DNA from 4 places in the Streptomyces sp. NPDC006476 genome. Region 4 is predicted to be linked to each of the others. Evidence: riboswitches for the same ligand, from Rfam matches in the RefSeq annotation. Region 4 holds a riboswitch; each other region holds the start of a gene.
What was found. Region 4 has a riboswitch for cyclic di-AMP ahead of ABZZ74_RS32755 (transglycosylase SLT domain-containing protein). Riboswitches for the same ligand answer to the same signal wherever they lie in the genome.

Region 1 (4,179 bases), on a different contig from region 4:
CATGCGGCCGATGGTAGGGAGCCCGGCCCGGCGTCCGAGAAGGGCACGCGCGCGGTCGGAAGGAAATACGCGCGGGCGCGCGGAGCGGTGGATGGGCGCGGACCGACACCTACGCGCCGAAGTGCGGCTGTGCACGACGGCACACAAACAACGCCCCACGCCTACCGCAACCGCAGCCGACCGCCCCCAGCCGCTTGCGCGCCCCGCACCCCACGGCCGGTGGCGCCCGAAGCGGCTTCGCACGCCTGTCGCGCGCTGGGTCGGCGGGCGCTCAGAGGCCGTCGCGTGCCGCGCATCCCACCGCCGGGTGGCGCGGAAGCGATGCCGCATGCTGCAGCACGTTTGGGGGCCGCGCGGAGGTGTTTGCGGGCCCCGCGCCCCACGGTCGTGCGGCGGCGCGTGAAGCGGCTTCGCACGCCTGTCGCGCGCTGGGTCGGCGGGCGCTCTGAGACCGTCGCGTGCCCACGTCCCTCCGCCGGTGGCGCGGAAGCGATGCCGCATGCTGCAGCACGTTTGGGGGCCGCGCGGAGGTGTTTGCGGGCCCCGCATCCCACGGTCGTGCGGCGGCGCGTGAAGCGGCTTCGCACGCCTGTCGCGCGCTGGGTCGGCGGGCGCTCTGAGACCGTCGCGCGCCGCGCATCTCATCGCCGGGTGGTGTGCCGAGTGCGTCGCGCGCCCGGCGGCCTCATACGGGGCGCACGAGACCGTCCGCGCGCCCCGGCCCGGCGCCTCACGCCGGGCGTACCACGCTGTGGATGATTGATTCGCCGGCGTAGTAGATGGACTCCTCGCGGACGTACGCGCCCGGCTTGGGGGCGTGGATCATCATGCCGTTGCCGATGTAGACGCCGACGTGGCTGATGTCGTCGTAGAAGAAGATCAGGTCGCCGGGCTGGGCGTCGGCGAGGGAGACGGTGGTGCCCGCGTTCACCTGGTCGTAGGTGGTGCGCGGGAGGTCCACGCCCGCGGCCTTCCAGGCGGCCTGGGTGAGGCCGGAGCAGTCGTAGGAGCCGGGACCGGTGGCGCCCCAGACGTACGGCTTGCCGATCTGCGCGCGGGCGAACGCGAGCGCCTTCGCGGCCTTGGCGGCGTAGGAGGAGTCCGTGGAGTCCGTGGTGCCGGTGTCCGAGGAGGAGGTGCCGCCCTGGGACGTGGTCCCCTCCTGGGCCTTCCGCGCCGCCGCCTGCTGCTGGGCCAGCTCCGCGGCCTTGCGCGCGGCCTCCTCCTGCTGCTTCTTCTCGATCGCCGCGAGCCGCGCCTTCTCCTCGGCCGTCAGCTTCGACAGCAGCTCGCGCGCGTCGGAGAGCTTCTTCTGGACCGTGGCCTTGGCGGTCTGCAGATCGCTCTGCGACGTGCTGAGCGTCTCGAGGCTCCGGGAGGCCTCCTCGCGCTTCTTCATCGTCGCGGACTGCTCGGTGAAGTAGTCGTCGACCGCGCTCTTCTGGCGGGCGGTCAGCCGGCCCATCAGCTGCGTCTGGTCGAAGTAGTCCTGCGGGGAGTCGGCGAGCAGGAAGGTCGCCGTGTCGGGCGCGGCGGCACCCGTCCGGTACTGCGCGGCGGCGAAGGAGCCGAGCCTGTCGCGCTCCTCGTTGAGCTTCTGGGCGCGCTTGGCGACGTCGTTGAGCAGGGAGTCGACCCGTCTGCGCTGCTTGGTGGTCTTCTCCTTGGCCGCGTTGTACTTCTCGGTGGCCGACTCCGCCTGGCGGTACAGGTCGTCGACCTTCTTCTCGACTTCCTCGAGGCTGGGGCTGCCGTCGGCCGAGGGGGCGGCGTTGGCCGACTGGGAGAGCAGGGCCACGGAGGTGAGGGCGGCCGTGGCGAGAGCGGGGGTGCGTATGCCTGCTACGCGCGTAACGGCGGGACGCGTCTTGCGGTGCGACGCCAAGACCGGCGACTCCTTCCATCGTCCGCCTACCGGGTTAGCTGTCGGGTTCGGGCGGGTGGTTCGGAAGGGTTGCCCTACGGCCCGGTCCCCGGGAGGGGGCCGGCCGATTCACCCCAAGGTCCTCGTGGGTCCCCGGCTCCGGCTGCGCGGCGGCGCCCCGGACTCGGCGGAGGCCGCACGGCCCGGCGAGGTTCGCCGGTGGGGGTCGTACGGCCCGTCCGAACGGTAGCCAACTCGTGTGGTCCGTGTGAAGGTTGATGTTCGATTTGTCCGATACATTTCCGTGACCTTTGATCAGCCCCGCCCGCCCGGCCACGTGCGGTGATGGCGCGCCACGGAGCGTGTGCGAGGTATCGGATCGGGCGATGTTCTCAGGGCGGCGGCGGGCTGTCAGTGGGGCGCCCTAGACTCGGAGAGCGATGAGCAGCCTCTTTGACGACAGCTTCCTGGCGGACCTCCAAGCCCCTCGCGGGCCCGCGGACGAACCCCCGCCGCCGCCCGAGGACGATCACGTACCGGAGCCCGTTCCGGACGATCTGTTCGGCGGGAAGTTCGACGTGCCGCCGGACCGGGACGCCTATTACCGCGACGGCGCCCCCCGCCCGGCGATCGACCCGGCGGCGCTGCTGGACGGGCTGAACGAGAACCAGCGCGCGGCCGTCGTGCACCATGGCGCCCCCCTGCTCATCGTGGCCGGTGCCGGCTCCGGCAAGACCCGTGTCCTCACCCACCGCATCGCCTACCTCCTGGCCGAGCGGAACGTGCACCCGGGCCAGGTCCTGGCGATCACCTTCACCAACAAGGCCGCCGGTGAGATGAAGGAGCGGGTCGAGCAGCTCGTCGGCCCGCGCGCGAACGCGATGTGGGTGATGACCTTCCACAGCGCGTGCGTGCGCATCCTGCGCAGGGAGAGCAAGAAGCTCGGCTTCACCTCGTCCTTCTCGATCTACGACGCCGCCGACTCCAAGCGCCTGATGGCCCTGGTCTGCCGCGACCTGGACCTCGACCCCAAGCGCTACCCGCCGAAATCCTTCAGCGCCAAGATCTCCAACCTGAAGAACGAGCTGATCGACGAGGAGGACTTCGCCGCCCAGGCCACCGACGGCTTCGAGAAGACCCTCGCCCAGGCCTACGCCCTCTACCAGTCACGGCTGCGCGAGGCGAACGCCCTCGACTTCGACGACCTGATCATGACGACGGTCAACCTGCTCCGCGCCTTCCCGGACGTCGCCGAGCACTACCGCCGCCGTTTCCGGCACGTCCTGGTCGACGAGTACCAGGACACCAACCACGCCCAGTACGCGCTCGTGCGCGAGCTGGTGGGGACGAGCGAGCACCCCGTCGACGTCCCGCCGAACGAGTACGACGTCCCGCCCGCCGAGTTGTGCGTGGTGGGTGACGCGGACCAGTCGATCTACGCCTTCCGCGGGGCGACGATCCGCAACATCCTCCAGTTCGAGGAGGACTACCCGGACGCGACGACGATCCTGTTGGAGCAGAACTACCGCTCCACCCAGACGATCCTGTCCGCGGCCAACGCGGTCATCGAGCGCAACGAGTCCCGCCGCCCCAAGAACCTGTGGACCAACGCCGGCGCGGGCGCGCGCATCACGGGCTATGTCGCCGACACCGAGCACGACGAGGCCCAGTTCGTCGCCGACGAGATAGACCGTCTCACCGACGCGGGTGACGCGAAGGCCGGGGACGTCGCCGTCTTCTACCGGACGAACGCCCAGTCCCGTGTCTTCGAAGAGGTCTTCATCCGTGTCGGCCTGCCCTACAAGGTCGTCGGGGGCGTCCGCTTCTACGAGCGCAAGGAGGTCCGGGACGTCCTGGCCTATCTGCGCGTGTTGGCCAACCCCGAGGACTCGGTGCCGTTGCGCCGCATCCTGAACGTCCCCAAGCGCGGCATCGGCGAGCGCGCCGAGGCGATGATCGACGCCCTCTCGCAGCGGGAGAAGATCAGCTTCCCGCAGGCGCTGCGCCGTGTCGACGAGGCGTACGGCATGGCCGCGCGCTCCGCCAACGCGGTCAAGAAGTTCAACACGCTGATGGAGGACCTCCGTACGATCGTCGAGTCCGGCGCGGGCCCGGCGACCGTCCTGGAGGCGGTGCTCGAACGCACCGGCTACCTCGCCGAGTTGCAGGCTTCCACCGACCCGCAGGACGAGACCCGTATCGAGAACCTCCAGGAACTCGCGGCCGTGGCCCTGGAGTTCGAGCAGGAGTCCGGTGAGGGCGAGGAGTCCCCGGGGCTCGCCGACTTCCTGGAGCGGGTCGCGCTGGTCGCCGAC
Region 2 (4,179 bases), on a different contig from region 4:
GCGAGAGGTGCAGCCGGTCGTCGTCCCAGGCCCTGCGGTCCTGCACGGTCTTGAGGGACCACAGGTCGAGCACGGGACAGCCGTACCGGTCGGCGATGGCCCGGACATGTCCGTTGTAGGTGGCGATCTTGCCGCGCAGATGCTTGAGCACGGGCACGCCACGAGTGTCGAAGCCGGTCGTCACCATGACGGTGCCGGCGGCCCCGGTGAGCCGGGCGACCGCACGCTCGAAGCGCTCGGCGACCTCGTCCGGGTCGGTGCCGGGCCGGATGATGTCGTTGCCGCCGGCACAGAAGGAGACCAGGTCCGGGGCGAGTTCCTCGGCCTGCGGAACCTGGTCCGCCACGATCTGGTCGAGCAGCTTGCCGCGCACGGCGAGGTTGGCGTAGGCGAAGTCGCCTTCGGGCCGCCGGTCCGCGAGCAGCACGGCGAACCGGTCCGCCCAGCCGACCATGGCTCCGTCGGGGCCGGGATCGCCGACGCCCTCGGTGAAGCTGTCCCCCACCGCGACGTACGACCCGATCACTGTCCTGCTGTCTCTGCTGTCACTTTTCGAATCGTCTGCCACGGCGGCCATGATTCACCTTCTAATGTGACCTACGCGACCGTAAGAAAGGGTTGACGGTCGGTGAGATAAGCCACGTCCAAAGGGTTGGGCAAGGCAGGAATAACTCTCGGATCGCCGATGTTGAGCGGTCGATCGCCGGACGGCGAAATCTCTGCAACACCGAAGGCCGGACCCGGGGATCGGGGTCCGGCCTTCGGCGGCGTGTGGGGCGCGCGGTCGGCGGGGGGTCAGCCGACGGCGACGCCCTTGGAACGGAGGTAGGCGACGGGGTCCACGTCGGAGCCGTAGTCCGGCGTGGTGCGGATCTCGAAGTGCAGGTGCGGGCCCGTCACGTTGCCGGTCGCACCGGAGAGACCCAGCTGCTGGCCCGCGCTCACGCTCTGGCCGACCGAGACGGAGATCTGGGAGAGGTGGCCGTACTGCGCGTAGTGGCCGTCGGCGAGTTTGATGACGACCTGGTTGCCGTACGCACCGCCCCATCCGGCGGTGACGACCGTGCCCGCGCCCACGGCCTTGACCGGGGTGCCGGTCGGGACGACGAAGTCGACGCCGGTGTGGTAGCCGCTGGACCACATGCTGCCGGCGACGTGGTAGCCGGTGCCGATGGTGCCGCCGGTCACCGGGAGGGTGAAGCCGGTGCTGGTCGACTCGGCGGCCTGGGTGGCCTTCGTCGCCTTCGTCGCCTTCGACACCTTCGACGCCTTCGACGCGGAGGAAGCGCTCGACGAGGCGGAGGAGGAGGCAGCGGAGGTGGAGGACTTGGTGGCGCCGGTCGTCGCCTTGCCGCCGAGGGTGAGCTTGAGGCCCGGGTGGATCAGCGACGGGTCGTCGCCGACGGCCTGGCGGTTGTCCGCGTACAGCTTCTGCCAGCCGCCCCGGACGTGCTGCTCGTCGGCGATCTTCGCGAGGTAGTCGCCGGCCCGGACCGAATAGGTGCGCACACCCGTGTTGTTGGCGTTCGCCTTCTTCTCGGTCGCCTTCTTCTCGGCGGCCGGAAGCGACTGGACGGTCTTTTCGGAAACCGACTGGGAAGCCGACTGCGCGGTGGCCGCGTGGGCTCCGGTGGCCCCTATGAGCGGGAGGGCGAGAGCGGCGCCGCCGGTTCCGGCGACGGCGATGGAACGGGTGAAGCGCTTGGGCTTCGGGCGGCGGTGCTTACCCTTCGCGGGCATGGCGAATTCCTCTCCGTCGCCTGCGAGGTGAGCTGTCGGGTGCGGGCTGGAGATGCCCGGCCGCGCTTTTCGGCGCGGCTTTACCCCTAGCCGTTCCGGAGACCGGAACAGGCGTCGTACCTGTGGGTCCCCCGCTCCTGCCGTTCACGGGTGAGTTGTGCGGGCTCCGGGCGGCGGCAGGATTGGGCGTCCGTCCGGATTGGTGGCGAACGTAAGCGACCAGGACGCAAAGGGACAAGCGGCGGTTCCCCGTGCATGCGTTTCTGCTGATCGACTGTGGGAATTCACGGTCACCCTCCGTGAATTACAGTTCCACCCCTTTGTCCAAAGCCCCTTGAAACCCTTATGAATTACGTGAACATGACGCGCCACGCACCGTCACGGATATGACGCTCCTCACGTGACGGTGCTCCAGCATTCCCCATTCCAGAGCGAGTTGGAATGAAGACACCAATTCGGACAGAAGACTCAGATGCCACGGAGTCGGATGACTTTCGCATCGAGGTCGCCGCGCAGCGCGGTGTCCAGCCCGTGATGCAGCAGTACGGCCCCACGGTGAATTTCGCCCGTTTCAGGGCATTCGTAGGAGGCTGTCGGGTCGAGTCCGCGCAGTCGCAGTGCCGGTACGGGCTCGCCGTAACTCTGTGCCTGGAGCCAGGCCAGGACGACCGACTCGTCGCCGCGCACGTACTGCACGGCGCTGAGCCCGCCCGTCGGGGGCCGCAGCCGGTGGAGGTCGCCGTGCTGCACCAGGGGCCGGATCTCCTTGTAGAGGCTCACCCAGTCACCGGCTTCGGCGAGCTCCTCCTCGGTCCACTGGGTGAGGTCTCCGCCGACGCCCAGCACACCCGCCATGGCGCTGACGAACCGGAAGCGCAGGGAGCTGACCCGGTCGTTGAGCTGGGTGTTGGGACTGTCGGTGACCCAGGCGGCCATCACACGCGCGGGGTGGATCTGGCTGAAGCCGTGCTGGATGGCGAGCCGGTCGAGCGGGTCGGTGTTGTCGGAGGTCCACACCTGGTCGGTACGGCTCATGATGCCGAGGTCGATCCGGCCGCCACCGCCCGAGCACGACTCGAAGACGACGTCCGGGTGGGCCGCCCGCAGCCGGTCCAGCAGCGCGTACAGCGCGCGGACGTGGTCGACCCACAGGCGCTGCGGGTAGGGGTCGCCGGGCCAGCCGGCGTCGGTGAAGCAGCGGTTGAAGTCCCACTTGACGTAGTCGACGGGGGCGCTGGACAGGAGCGTGTCGAGCTGCTGCCAGAGGTACTCCTGGACGTCCTCGCGGGCCAGGTTCAGTACGAGCTGGTTGCGGAACTCCGTGCGCCTGCGGCCCGGCTGGAACTGCACCCAGTCGGGGTGGGCGCGGTAGAGGTCGCTGTCCGGGTTCACCATCTCGGGCTCGACCCAGATGCCGAACTGCATACCGAGGGTGTGCACGTAGTCGGCGAGCGGCGCCAGGCCCTTGGGGAAGCGGTCGGGGTTGGGCGTCCAGTCGCCGAGCCCGGCACGGTCGCTGGTGCGCTTGCCGAACCAGCCGTCGTCGACGACGAACAGCTCGACGCCGATGGCGGCGGCCCGGCGGGCGAGCGCCCCCTGCTGCTCCTCGGAGATGTCGAACTCCGTGGCCTCCCAGGAGTTGAACAGCACCGGCCGGTCCCGGTCCGCGTCCGGGATGACGTAGGCGCGCTGGTAGGCGTGCCAGGCGCGGCTCGCGCCGCCGAAGCCGCCGTCGCTCCACAGCCCGGCGAAGACGGGGGTGGTGTACGACTCCCCCGCGCCCAGGAGCAGCAGCCCGGAGTCGTCGTACCCGGCGCCGCCGGTGATCTGCACCCGCGCGTCCGGGAGCTGCGCCACCGCGATCCGCCAGGAACCGGACCAGCCGAGCGCGCAGCCGTAGACCTCGCCGCGCTCCTCGGTGGCGTCGGTGTCGAGGGCGACCCAGGGCAGGTGCTGATGCCCGGTGTGGCCGCGGCGGCTGCCGATGACCTTCTCGCCGTGGGTGAGCGGCGCGGCGGTCAGCAGGGACTCGGCGGCCCAGCGGCCGTGCAGCTGGGAGAGCCGCCAGCCCTCGCGGTCGGGCAGCGTCCAGGTGGCGGCGTCGGCGCGCAGCAGCTCCAGGGGCGCCGGTCCCTCGTTGTCGAGGCTCACCCAGCGTTCCACGACGTCGTGCCGCATGCGGTAGTGCAGCGTGATGACGAGCCCGCCGTCACGGAAGCGCAGCCGCAGATGGTCGCCCTCCGCCTCGTGCGCCTCGAAGCGCCACTCGGTGCCGCGCCGCTCCTCGGTGCGCACGGACAGGGCGGGCCGCGCGAACCGGGGACCACCCTCGACCGGGTACTCCTCGCGGCCGTCCAGCGGCGACTCGAAGGGCCGGTAGACCGGCAGCGGGCGGACTGCGAGCGCCTCGGCGTCCGCGAGCGCGATCCGCGGGCCCCA
Region 3 (4,179 bases), on a different contig from region 4:
GCAGAAGGAGCCGACAGCCGGTCCGGCGGAGGCATCGATCAGCAACATTCCGGCCGGCCCGCATCAAGCCGAGGCCTCCGCCACCGACACCCGCTCGGAATTCCTCAGACCGACACCCCCACCAAGCGGGCCGACCCCGGCAACCTCAGACCGACACCCCTACCAAGCTGGCCGCCCCCGGCATCCTCAGGCCGAAGCCTCCGTCAAGCGGCTGATCTCGGGGTCCGTCAACGTCACGTCGGCCACTCCCAGGAGGGCCGGGAGCTGGTCCACGGTGCGGGCGCTGGCGATGGGGGCCACCACCGTGGGCTGGGCCGCGAGCCAGGCCAGGGCGATCGTGGGGATCGGGGCGTCGTGGGCCTCGGCGATCTCGTCCAGCGCCTTGAGGACCCGCTGGCCGCGCTCCGTCTCCAGGTGCTTGGCGGCGCCGCCCGCGCGAGGGCTGTCGACCGTCGTGCCGGGGCGGTACTTGCCGGTGAGGAAGCCGGACGCCAGGGCGTAGTAGGGGACGGCGGCGAGGCCGTAGCGCGCGGCGAGGTCCTGCAGCGGTCCCTCGTAGGTGTCGCGGGAGACCAGGTTGTACTGCGGCTGCAGCGCCACGTACTTGGCGAGGCCCTCCCGGTCGGAGAACTCCAGGGACGCCGCGAGCCGTTCGGTGGAGATGTTGGACGCGCCGATCGCCCGCACCTTGCCCGCCGTCACCAGCTCGTCGAGCGCCCCGATGATCTCCTCGACGGGAATCTCCGGCTTATCGAAGTGCGTGTAGTACAGGTCGATGTAGTCCGTGTCGAGGCGGCGCAGCGAGGCGTCGGCGGCGGCCTTGATGTTGGCGGCCGACAGCCCCTGGTACTCGGGGTGCTGGCTCACCTTGGTCGCGATGACGACGTCGGACCGGTTGCCGCGGGCCTTGACCCACTTGCCGATGATCGTCTCGGACTCGCCGCCCTGGTTGCCGGGGACCCAGGCGGAGTAGCCGTCGGCGGTGTCGAGGAAGTTGCCGCCCGCGGCCGCGTAGGCGTCGAGGACGGCGAAGGACGTGGCCTCGTCGGCGGTCCAGCCGAAGACGTTGCCACCGAGGGAGAGCGGGAAGACCTCGAGGTCGGAGGAGCCGAGTTTGCGCAGAGAAGTCATGTGTATGGTCAACGCCCGCCCCGGAGATTCCTCTTCCGGAACGGCCGCAAACTTCCCGTAAACAATCGGAGGCGGCCGTTCCGGGGCGGTGCCGCTGTCAGGGGTTGAGGCCCTTGCTGCGCAGCCAGGTCATCGGGTCGATGCCGGTGGCCTGCCCGTTCGGGTGGACCTCGAGGTGCAGGTGCGCGCCGGTCACGTTGCCCGTGGCGCCGATCCGGCCGATGACGTCACCGGTGGCGACCTTCTGGCCGACGCTGACGCTGATCGAGGACTGGTGGCAGAACCACAGCTCGGTGCCGTCGTCGAGGGTGAGGATCGTGCGGTAGCCGTACGACCCCGCCCAGCCGGCCTCCGTGATGGTGCCGGAGTGGATGGCCTTGATGAGCGTGCCCGTCGGCGCGGCGAAGTCGAGGCCCGTGTGGTAGCCGGAGGACCACATGGAACCGGCCTGACCGAAGGTGCCGGTGATCGTGTAGGAGACGACCGGCAGCTTGTACTGCTTGGCGAGTTCGGCGAGCTTGGCGTCCTCGGCCGCCTTCTTGGCCGCCGCCTCCGCCTTCTCCTTGGCGGCCTGCGCCTTGGCCGCCGCGTCCTTCTCCGCCTTGGCGGCCGCATCGTCGATCTGCTTGGCGAGGGCCGCCTCGGTGGCCGACTGGGCCTTGCTGTCGAGCTGGACCTGCTGCGACTCGGCCTGCGCCATGATGCGGTCGCGCAGCGCCTCACCGGCGTCCCGGGCGCCCTGCTCGGTGTCCTTGGTGCTCACCCCGACGGCGCTGAGCGCGGTCGCGGAGCCCTTGGGCGCGTCGGAGCCAGCGTCGAACACATGGGCGACGGAGGCAAGGTCGGGCAGGGAGATGGACACCGGCGGCTTGCCGGTGTTGGCGCTGGCCATGCCGCCCGCGCCGACGGCGGCTATGACACCGACACCGAGAACCGTGGAGCTGCGGGCGAGTCCCCCGCCGCGCTGCCTGGAGACACGGTGCCGGCCGCGTACCGGGCGGAGGGACTCCTCGGTGGGGTTCCACTCCTCCCACTGGCCCTCGTCGTCGCTGGAGCCGAAGCCGAAGGGCCGGGTGCCCGGCACGAACGGGGCTGCCGGGGCAGGCGGGTTGGACGCCACGTGGGCGTGCTCCTTTCCTTCCTTCTCGCCTACCGGGTTAGCTGACGGGTTCGGAGCAGGAAGGTCTCCTACGCGCGTAAACCTGCCGTGGGTCCACGGCGGTTTCCGCGCGATTCACCCCAGGGTGGTGGTTCCCCGGTTCCCTTGCGGGATTCGGCGCGTGCGCACGGAGCCGCCTCTTGTGACGGCTGGGACGACCGCGCTGCGTTATCGAACGTTAATAGACCCGGGGTGGGGTTTCCAAGCAGTTCGGCTTGATCATTAAACGTTTTTGGCGCGGACGTTCGGGCCATGACCGGTGAAAATCGGGCGAGTTGACCTTGCCCCGGGTTCTGCATGGGGAGTGACGGTCAGGGAAACGGGAAACACCGAGGGCCGGAATCCAGTCACTGGACTCCGGCCCTCGGCCTTCAGTAGCGGGGACAGGATTTGAACCTGCGACCTCTGGGTTATGAGCCCAGCGAGCTACCGAGCTGCTCCACCCCGCGTCGTTGTGAGACCAGCATACGCCATCCGCGGGACGCCCAGCACCAGGGTTTCCGTCCGCCCCCGCGTCCGCCCCCGCTCCACCTGCGTTTTTCAGCCCGGCAGATGGGCGTTCGGCGCCTTCGCCCGCCCCTCGTACTCGGGCACTACGACCACCTCGACGCCCCGCGACGCCAGCAGACCGCTGCCGTCGGCGGCCTCCACGAACGTGTCCGGCTCCCGCCACGCGGTCACCACCCGCCGTACCCCCGCCTCCAGGATCAGCCGGGCGCACGGCTTGGGACGGGACGCGCGGTGGGCGCAGGGCTCCAGGCTGCTGTAGACCGTCGCGGTCGCGAGCCTCGGATCGGCCGGGTCGAGCTTGGCCAGGGCCGCCTCCTCCGCGTGGACCACGGGGTCGCCGGCCTCGCGGGAGTGGCCGCGGGCCAGCTCGGTGCCGTCTGCGGCGACGACCACCGCGCCGACGCTGAACGCGGTCCGCGAGGGCGGGCACTGGGCCGCCAGGTCGCAGGCGAGGCGGAGCCAATGGTGGTCGGCGGCGGAGGCCAGCGGGCCGGTGCCGGGGGCGGTGGGCTCGTAGCGCATGAGGACCACGTCCTCGATCCGCCGGCTCTCCACCAGCCTGAGCCGTCCGCCCTGGTAGCCGCCCGGGCCGAAGAGGCGGGGCGCGTCGGCGTCGCCCACGAACAGGGGGGCGAGCACGAGCTGGAGCTCGTCCGCGAGGCCCTGCTGGAGCAGTTGGGTGTGGATGCGCCCGCCGCCCTCGACCATGAGTCGCCGCACACCCCGGACGTCGTGCAGATGCTCCAGCAGCCGGCGCCAGTCGAGGTCGGGTCCGAGCGGGACGACGTCGGCGGCGATCCCGAGCGCGCGGGCCCGTTCGCCCCCCTTGTCGGTCGTGTAGACGACCTTGTCGCCGCCCGTGTGCCAGAACCTCGCCGCCGGATCCAGCTCGCCCGAGCCGCTGACGGTGACCTTGAGCGGGTACTCGGGCCGACCCGAGGCGACGCGGGCGGCGCGGCGCTCGGGCGAGTTGACCAGCAACCGCGGGTTGTCGGCGCGGATCGTGCCGGCGCCGACCAGAATGGCGTCGGCGGAGGCCCGTACCTCGTCGACGCGGTCGAAGTCGGCCGGGGACGACAGCAGCAGGCGCTCGGGTCCGGTGTCGTCGAGGTAGCCGTCGAGGGAGACGGCGGCGGACAGCAGGACGTACGGGTGGGGCATCGACGCGCTCCCCGGCTCGTGACGGACGGCACGCTCGGCACAAGGCGCTGAACGGCCACTCTTGGTTCAAGTTTGAAACAAACCTACACTGGTGGCATGACGACTCGCTGGCTCACCCCGAAGGAGCAGCGCGCCTGGCGCGCGTACATCGCGGCGACGTTCCTCGTCGAGGACGCGATCGACCGGCAGCTCCAGCAGGACGCCGGCATGCCCCACCT
Region 4 (4,179 bases):
TTCGCGTCGCACTCCCTCAGCGGCGCCAGCGCCGAGCGCGCCTCCTCCGCGTAGCGCACGGTGTCGCGCCGCGCCTGCTCCAGGGCGGGATGCGCCCGCAGCCCGGCCAGCGCCTCCGCGTGCCGCTCGTCGTCGGTGAGGTCGGAGTCGAGCAGCTCGCACAGGGCGATGTCCTCGGCCAGCCCGAGGCGCGCAGCCCGCTCGCGCAGCCGCAGCACCGGCAGGGTCGGGATGCCCTCGCGCAGGTCCGTCCCCGGCGTCTTCCCCGACTCGTGCGAGTCGGACGCGATGTCCAGGACGTCGTCGGCGAGCTGGAAGGCGACCCCGAGCCGCTCCCCGTACTGGGTGAGCACGTCCACGACCGTCTCGTCGGCGCCCGACATCATCGCGCCGAACCGGCAGGACACGGCCACCAGCGACCCTGTCTTGCCGCCGAGCACGTCCAGGTAGTGGTCGACCGGGTCGCGTCCGTCCTGTGGTCCCGCGGTCTCCAGGATCTGTCCGGTGACCAGTCGCTCGAACGCCTCAGCCTGCACCCGCACGGCCTCCGGACCGAGGTCGGCCAGGATGTGCGAGGCACGCGCGAAGAGGAAGTCGCCGGTCAGTACCGCCACCGAGTTGCCCCAGCGGGTGTTCGCGCTGTCGACCCCGCGGCGCACCGCCGCCTCGTCCATGACGTCGTCGTGGTACAGCGTGGCGAGGTGGGTCAGCTCCACGACCACGGCGGACGGCACGACTCCGGGCGCGTACGGGTCGCCGAACTGGGCGGCGAGCATCACGAGCAGCGGCCTGAAGCGCTTTCCACCCGCCCGCACCAGGTGCTGGGCGGCCTCCGTGATGAAGGGGACCTCACTCTTGGTGGCTTCGAGCAGTCCCTCCTCGACGGCCGCCAATCCGGCCTGGACATCGGCTTCCAGAGCCTGGTCCCGCACGCTCAGCCCGAACGGCCCGACGACGGTCACGAGGGGTCTCCTGTCTGCTGGTGTCTACTGGCGGTTACGCGGTTTGTCGATACGTCGCTGCCATCACTCAAGTCAGCGTATCCGGTCACCTTTCGATCACCGATGCCGCCCACCCGTCCAGGCCGGGCGGTATCGGATCACGACCGGTATGTATTTGATCAACTGATATGAACCGATTTTTACCGACTCACGCGCCCGACGTGAAGAGGAGCGGCGGCGCGTGTCCCGAACAGAAGCCGACGCCGAGCCCGGCAGTCAACCTTTCCCCGGTGACGACCACGCATTCCTCGGCAGTCAGACCATCCCGATACCCCTGTCCGCCGACACGCTCACCAATGGCGGAACGGGCGAGTGCCACCTCTGCCCCACGGGCGGCCGTTTGACTATGAGTTGAGGGCATTGCCCGTTTTGCCTCTCTTGTCTAAACCAGTGACTTGGCTCACGCCTGAGCATGATCCGCATTCCGGTGCATTTCTCCCGATCCGCCTTTTCCTGCGCCCGAGTTGAGGCTTGGCAACCGCAAAGGATCAAGCACCCCATATGCCTCAGACCAAGGTCAACAGGGGTGATGTGTGAATTCGGGACTTGTTCCGGACATGTGCTCTCGCATACGTTCCCGGCCTGTCGGGCGGACGCCTAATCCTGCCGCCGCCCGTTCCACCAACCGAGAACGCACGGCAGGAGCGGGGGAACCAGGTAGTTCGCCGATTCGGACGTCCCAGGACATCCGGTCCGGCTCGGGGTGAAGTCGTGTCGCCGTACGGCGGTGCGGCCGGGCATCTCCCGCCCGAACCCGACAGCTCACCTCGCAGGCGACGGAGAGGAACCTCGTCATGTCCGCTGCCGCTCAGCACCGCCGTACCAGAAGCTCCCGCATCGTCCGCAAGCTCGCCGTCATCGGCACGGGTGCCGCCGTCCTCGCCCTGCCGATCGTGGGCGCGACCAGCGCCTCCGCCGCCACCCCCACCGTGGCCACCGCCACCTCGCTGGGCTACGCCAACAACCTCGACGGCTGGATCCGGGCCTCCCTCCAGGTCATGGCGCAGCACGGGATCCCCGGCACCTACAACGGCATCTACCGCAACGTGATCCGCGAGTCCTCGGGCAACCCGTACGCGATCAACAACTGGGACTCCAACGCGCTCGCCGGCACCCCGTCCAAGGGTCTGCTGCAGGTCATCGACCCGACCTTCACCGCCTACCACGTGTCCGGCACCTCGTGGGACCCCTACGACCCGGTCGCCAACATCACCGCCGCCTGCAACTACGCGGCCGCGCGCTACGGTTCGATCGACAACGTGTACGGCGCCTACTGAGCCGACCGGTCAGAACAGTCTCTCGAGGACGACGGCGATGCCGTCGTCCTCGTTCGACAGGGTGATCTCGTCGGCCACCGCCTTGAGTTCGGGATGGGCGTTGGCCATCGCGACGCCGTGGGCGGCCCAGTCGAACATCGGGATGTCGTTGGGCATGTCGCCGAAGGCGATGGTCTGCCGCGGGCCGAGCCCCAGGTGTTCGGCGGCCAGCGCGAGCCCGGTGGCCTTGGTGATGCCGCACGGTTGGAGTTCGACGGTCCCGGGCCCCGACATGGTGACGGTGGCCAGCGAGCCGACCACCGAGCGCGCCGTCGCCGCCAACTCGTCGTCGGACAGCTCGGGATGGCGCAGCAGCACCTTGCTGATGGGCTCGCACCACAGGTCGTCGCGCCGGCCGACCCGTACGGCGGGCAGGGTGGGGTGCGGCATGAGGTACCCGGGTTCGATGAGCGTGAGGCCGTCGACGCCGTCCTGGTCGACGGCCGCGTACACCTGTCCCACCTCGGCCTCGATCTTGCCGAGGGCCGTCTCGGCCAGCTCCCGGTCCAGCGTGACGGACCACAGCAGACGGTCCGCGCGGTGGTCGTACACCTGCGCGCCCTGTCCGCACACCGCGAGCCCCCGACCGCCCAGGTCGTCGAGGAGCGGCCGCACTCTGGGAGCCGGCCGGCCGGTCACCACGAGGTGCCGGACACCGGCGCCGGCCACGCGCGCGAGGGCGGCGAGAGACCGGTCGGAGAGGGTGTCGTCACCTCGGAGCAGTGTGCCGTCCAGGTCGGTGGCGATGAGTCCATATGCGGTGGGTGCGGCCATGATCAGAGAATACGGACCGCACGTCCCACCGACTCATCGCGAACCGGTCGACCGGCCCGTTCTCCCCCGCCCCTCCGTCAACTCCCGTATCTCCGGCAGGTGTCGCTCAACTCCCTTGTCACCGGCGGGTGTCGGGGAGCTCGCGAGGAGCGCCTCGCGCCGGGCGGACGCGCTCCTCGCCGGTCGGCGGTGGGCGGTTCAGCCGTGTGCCGCCGCCAGGTGCCTCGCCAGCCTCGGGGAGGCGAACCCCGTGCCGCAGACGAACCGCATCACCGGTCCGTACGAGGCCGCGGCCGGCAGACCGGTGAAGTACAGGCCGGGGACCGAGGACACGTACCCGGCGCCCAGCCGGGGCGCGCCACGGCTGACGGCGACACGGGTGCGCAGCTCGGGCCCGAGGAAGTCCATCGCCGCGATGTCCACGCGGTAGCCGGTCGCCGCGATGACGTGGTCCGCCGCCAGCTTCTCGGTCTGACCGCCGAAGGTGCGCACCGTGAGCGTCGGGCTGCCACCGTCCGCGTCGGTTCCTACGATCCTGTCGACCTCGGTGACCTGCACCTTGCCCTCGAAGCGGTCGCGCAGCCACCAGGCGCCGAGCGGGCCGAGGACCCGGCGGACGAGATAGTGGCGCGCCCCGGCCGGGAGACGGCGGTACGGGTGCGGGTAGTAGCTCAGTGCCCACAGCGACCAGGCACGGCCGAAGGGCGACTCGGGGCGCAGCCTGGGCTGGTTCCAGGGCGGTGCCCCGAAGGCGACCTTGCCGCGGCCCCGGGAGACCACCCTCACCTGCGCGCCCGCCTCCGCCGCCAGCACCGCCGTCTCCAGCGCGGACTGGCCGGCGCCGACCACGATCAGGTCCTTGCCGGCGTAGCGCGTGAGGTCGTGGTGCTGTGAGCTGTGGGAGACCGGGCCCGTGGGGGCGGGGCCGTCCGGCGCCGCGGCCAGTTCCGCGGGCAGGTGGGCGAGGCCGTGCAGGCCGGTCGCCACGACGACCGCGCGGGCGGTGAACAACTCGCCGGAGTCCAGCTTCAGTTCGAAGCCGCCGCCGCTCCCCCGGTCGACCGAGACCACCCGCACCCGCTCCAGCT

Region 1: another riboswitch for cyclic di-AMP. It lies ahead of ABZZ74_RS07755 (NlpC/P60 family protein); the one in region 4 lies ahead of ABZZ74_RS32755 (transglycosylase SLT domain-containing protein).
Region 2: another riboswitch for cyclic di-AMP. It lies ahead of ABZZ74_RS20135 (LysM peptidoglycan-binding domain-containing M23 family metallopeptidase); the one in region 4 lies ahead of ABZZ74_RS32755 (transglycosylase SLT domain-containing protein).
Region 3: another riboswitch for cyclic di-AMP. It lies ahead of ABZZ74_RS36270 (M23 family metallopeptidase); the one in region 4 lies ahead of ABZZ74_RS32755 (transglycosylase SLT domain-containing protein).

What each region holds. Positions count from the first base shown of each region.
Region 1 is NZ_JBEXPK010000005.1:131,105-135,283, forward strand. It holds gene ABZZ74_RS07750 (tellurite resistance/C4-dicarboxylate transporter family protein) at 1-3, opposite strand, end outside; gene ABZZ74_RS07755 (NlpC/P60 family protein) at 731-1,885, opposite strand; cyclic di-AMP (ydaO/yuaA leader) riboswitch at 1,893-2,064, opposite strand; gene pcrA (DNA helicase PcrA) at 2,305-4,179, shown strand, end outside.
Region 2 is NZ_JBEXPK010000016.1:160,961-165,139, forward strand. It holds gene ABZZ74_RS20130 (SGNH/GDSL hydrolase family protein) at 1-526, opposite strand, end outside; gene ABZZ74_RS20135 (LysM peptidoglycan-binding domain-containing M23 family metallopeptidase) at 796-1,740, opposite strand; cyclic di-AMP (ydaO/yuaA leader) riboswitch at 1,745-1,903, opposite strand; gene ABZZ74_RS20140 (alpha-galactosidase) at 2,209-4,179, opposite strand, start outside.
Region 3 is NZ_JBEXPK010000044.1:22,031-26,209, forward strand. It holds gene ABZZ74_RS36265 (aldo/keto reductase) at 187-1,131, opposite strand; gene ABZZ74_RS36270 (M23 family metallopeptidase) at 1,229-2,251, opposite strand; cyclic di-AMP (ydaO/yuaA leader) riboswitch at 2,263-2,420, opposite strand; tRNA gene ABZZ74_RS36275 (tRNA-Met) at 2,666-2,739, opposite strand; gene ABZZ74_RS36280 (dihydrofolate reductase family protein) at 2,831-3,961, opposite strand; gene ABZZ74_RS36285 (MarR family transcriptional regulator) at 4,058-4,179, shown strand, end outside.
Region 4 is NZ_JBEXPK010000035.1:46,037-50,215, reverse strand. It holds gene ABZZ74_RS32760 (polyprenyl synthetase family protein) at 1-962, opposite strand, end outside; cyclic di-AMP (ydaO/yuaA leader) riboswitch at 1,602-1,790, shown strand; gene ABZZ74_RS32755 (transglycosylase SLT domain-containing protein) at 1,796-2,278, shown strand; gene ABZZ74_RS32750 (HAD family hydrolase) at 2,288-3,091, opposite strand; gene ABZZ74_RS32745 (FAD-dependent oxidoreductase) at 3,290-4,179, opposite strand, start outside.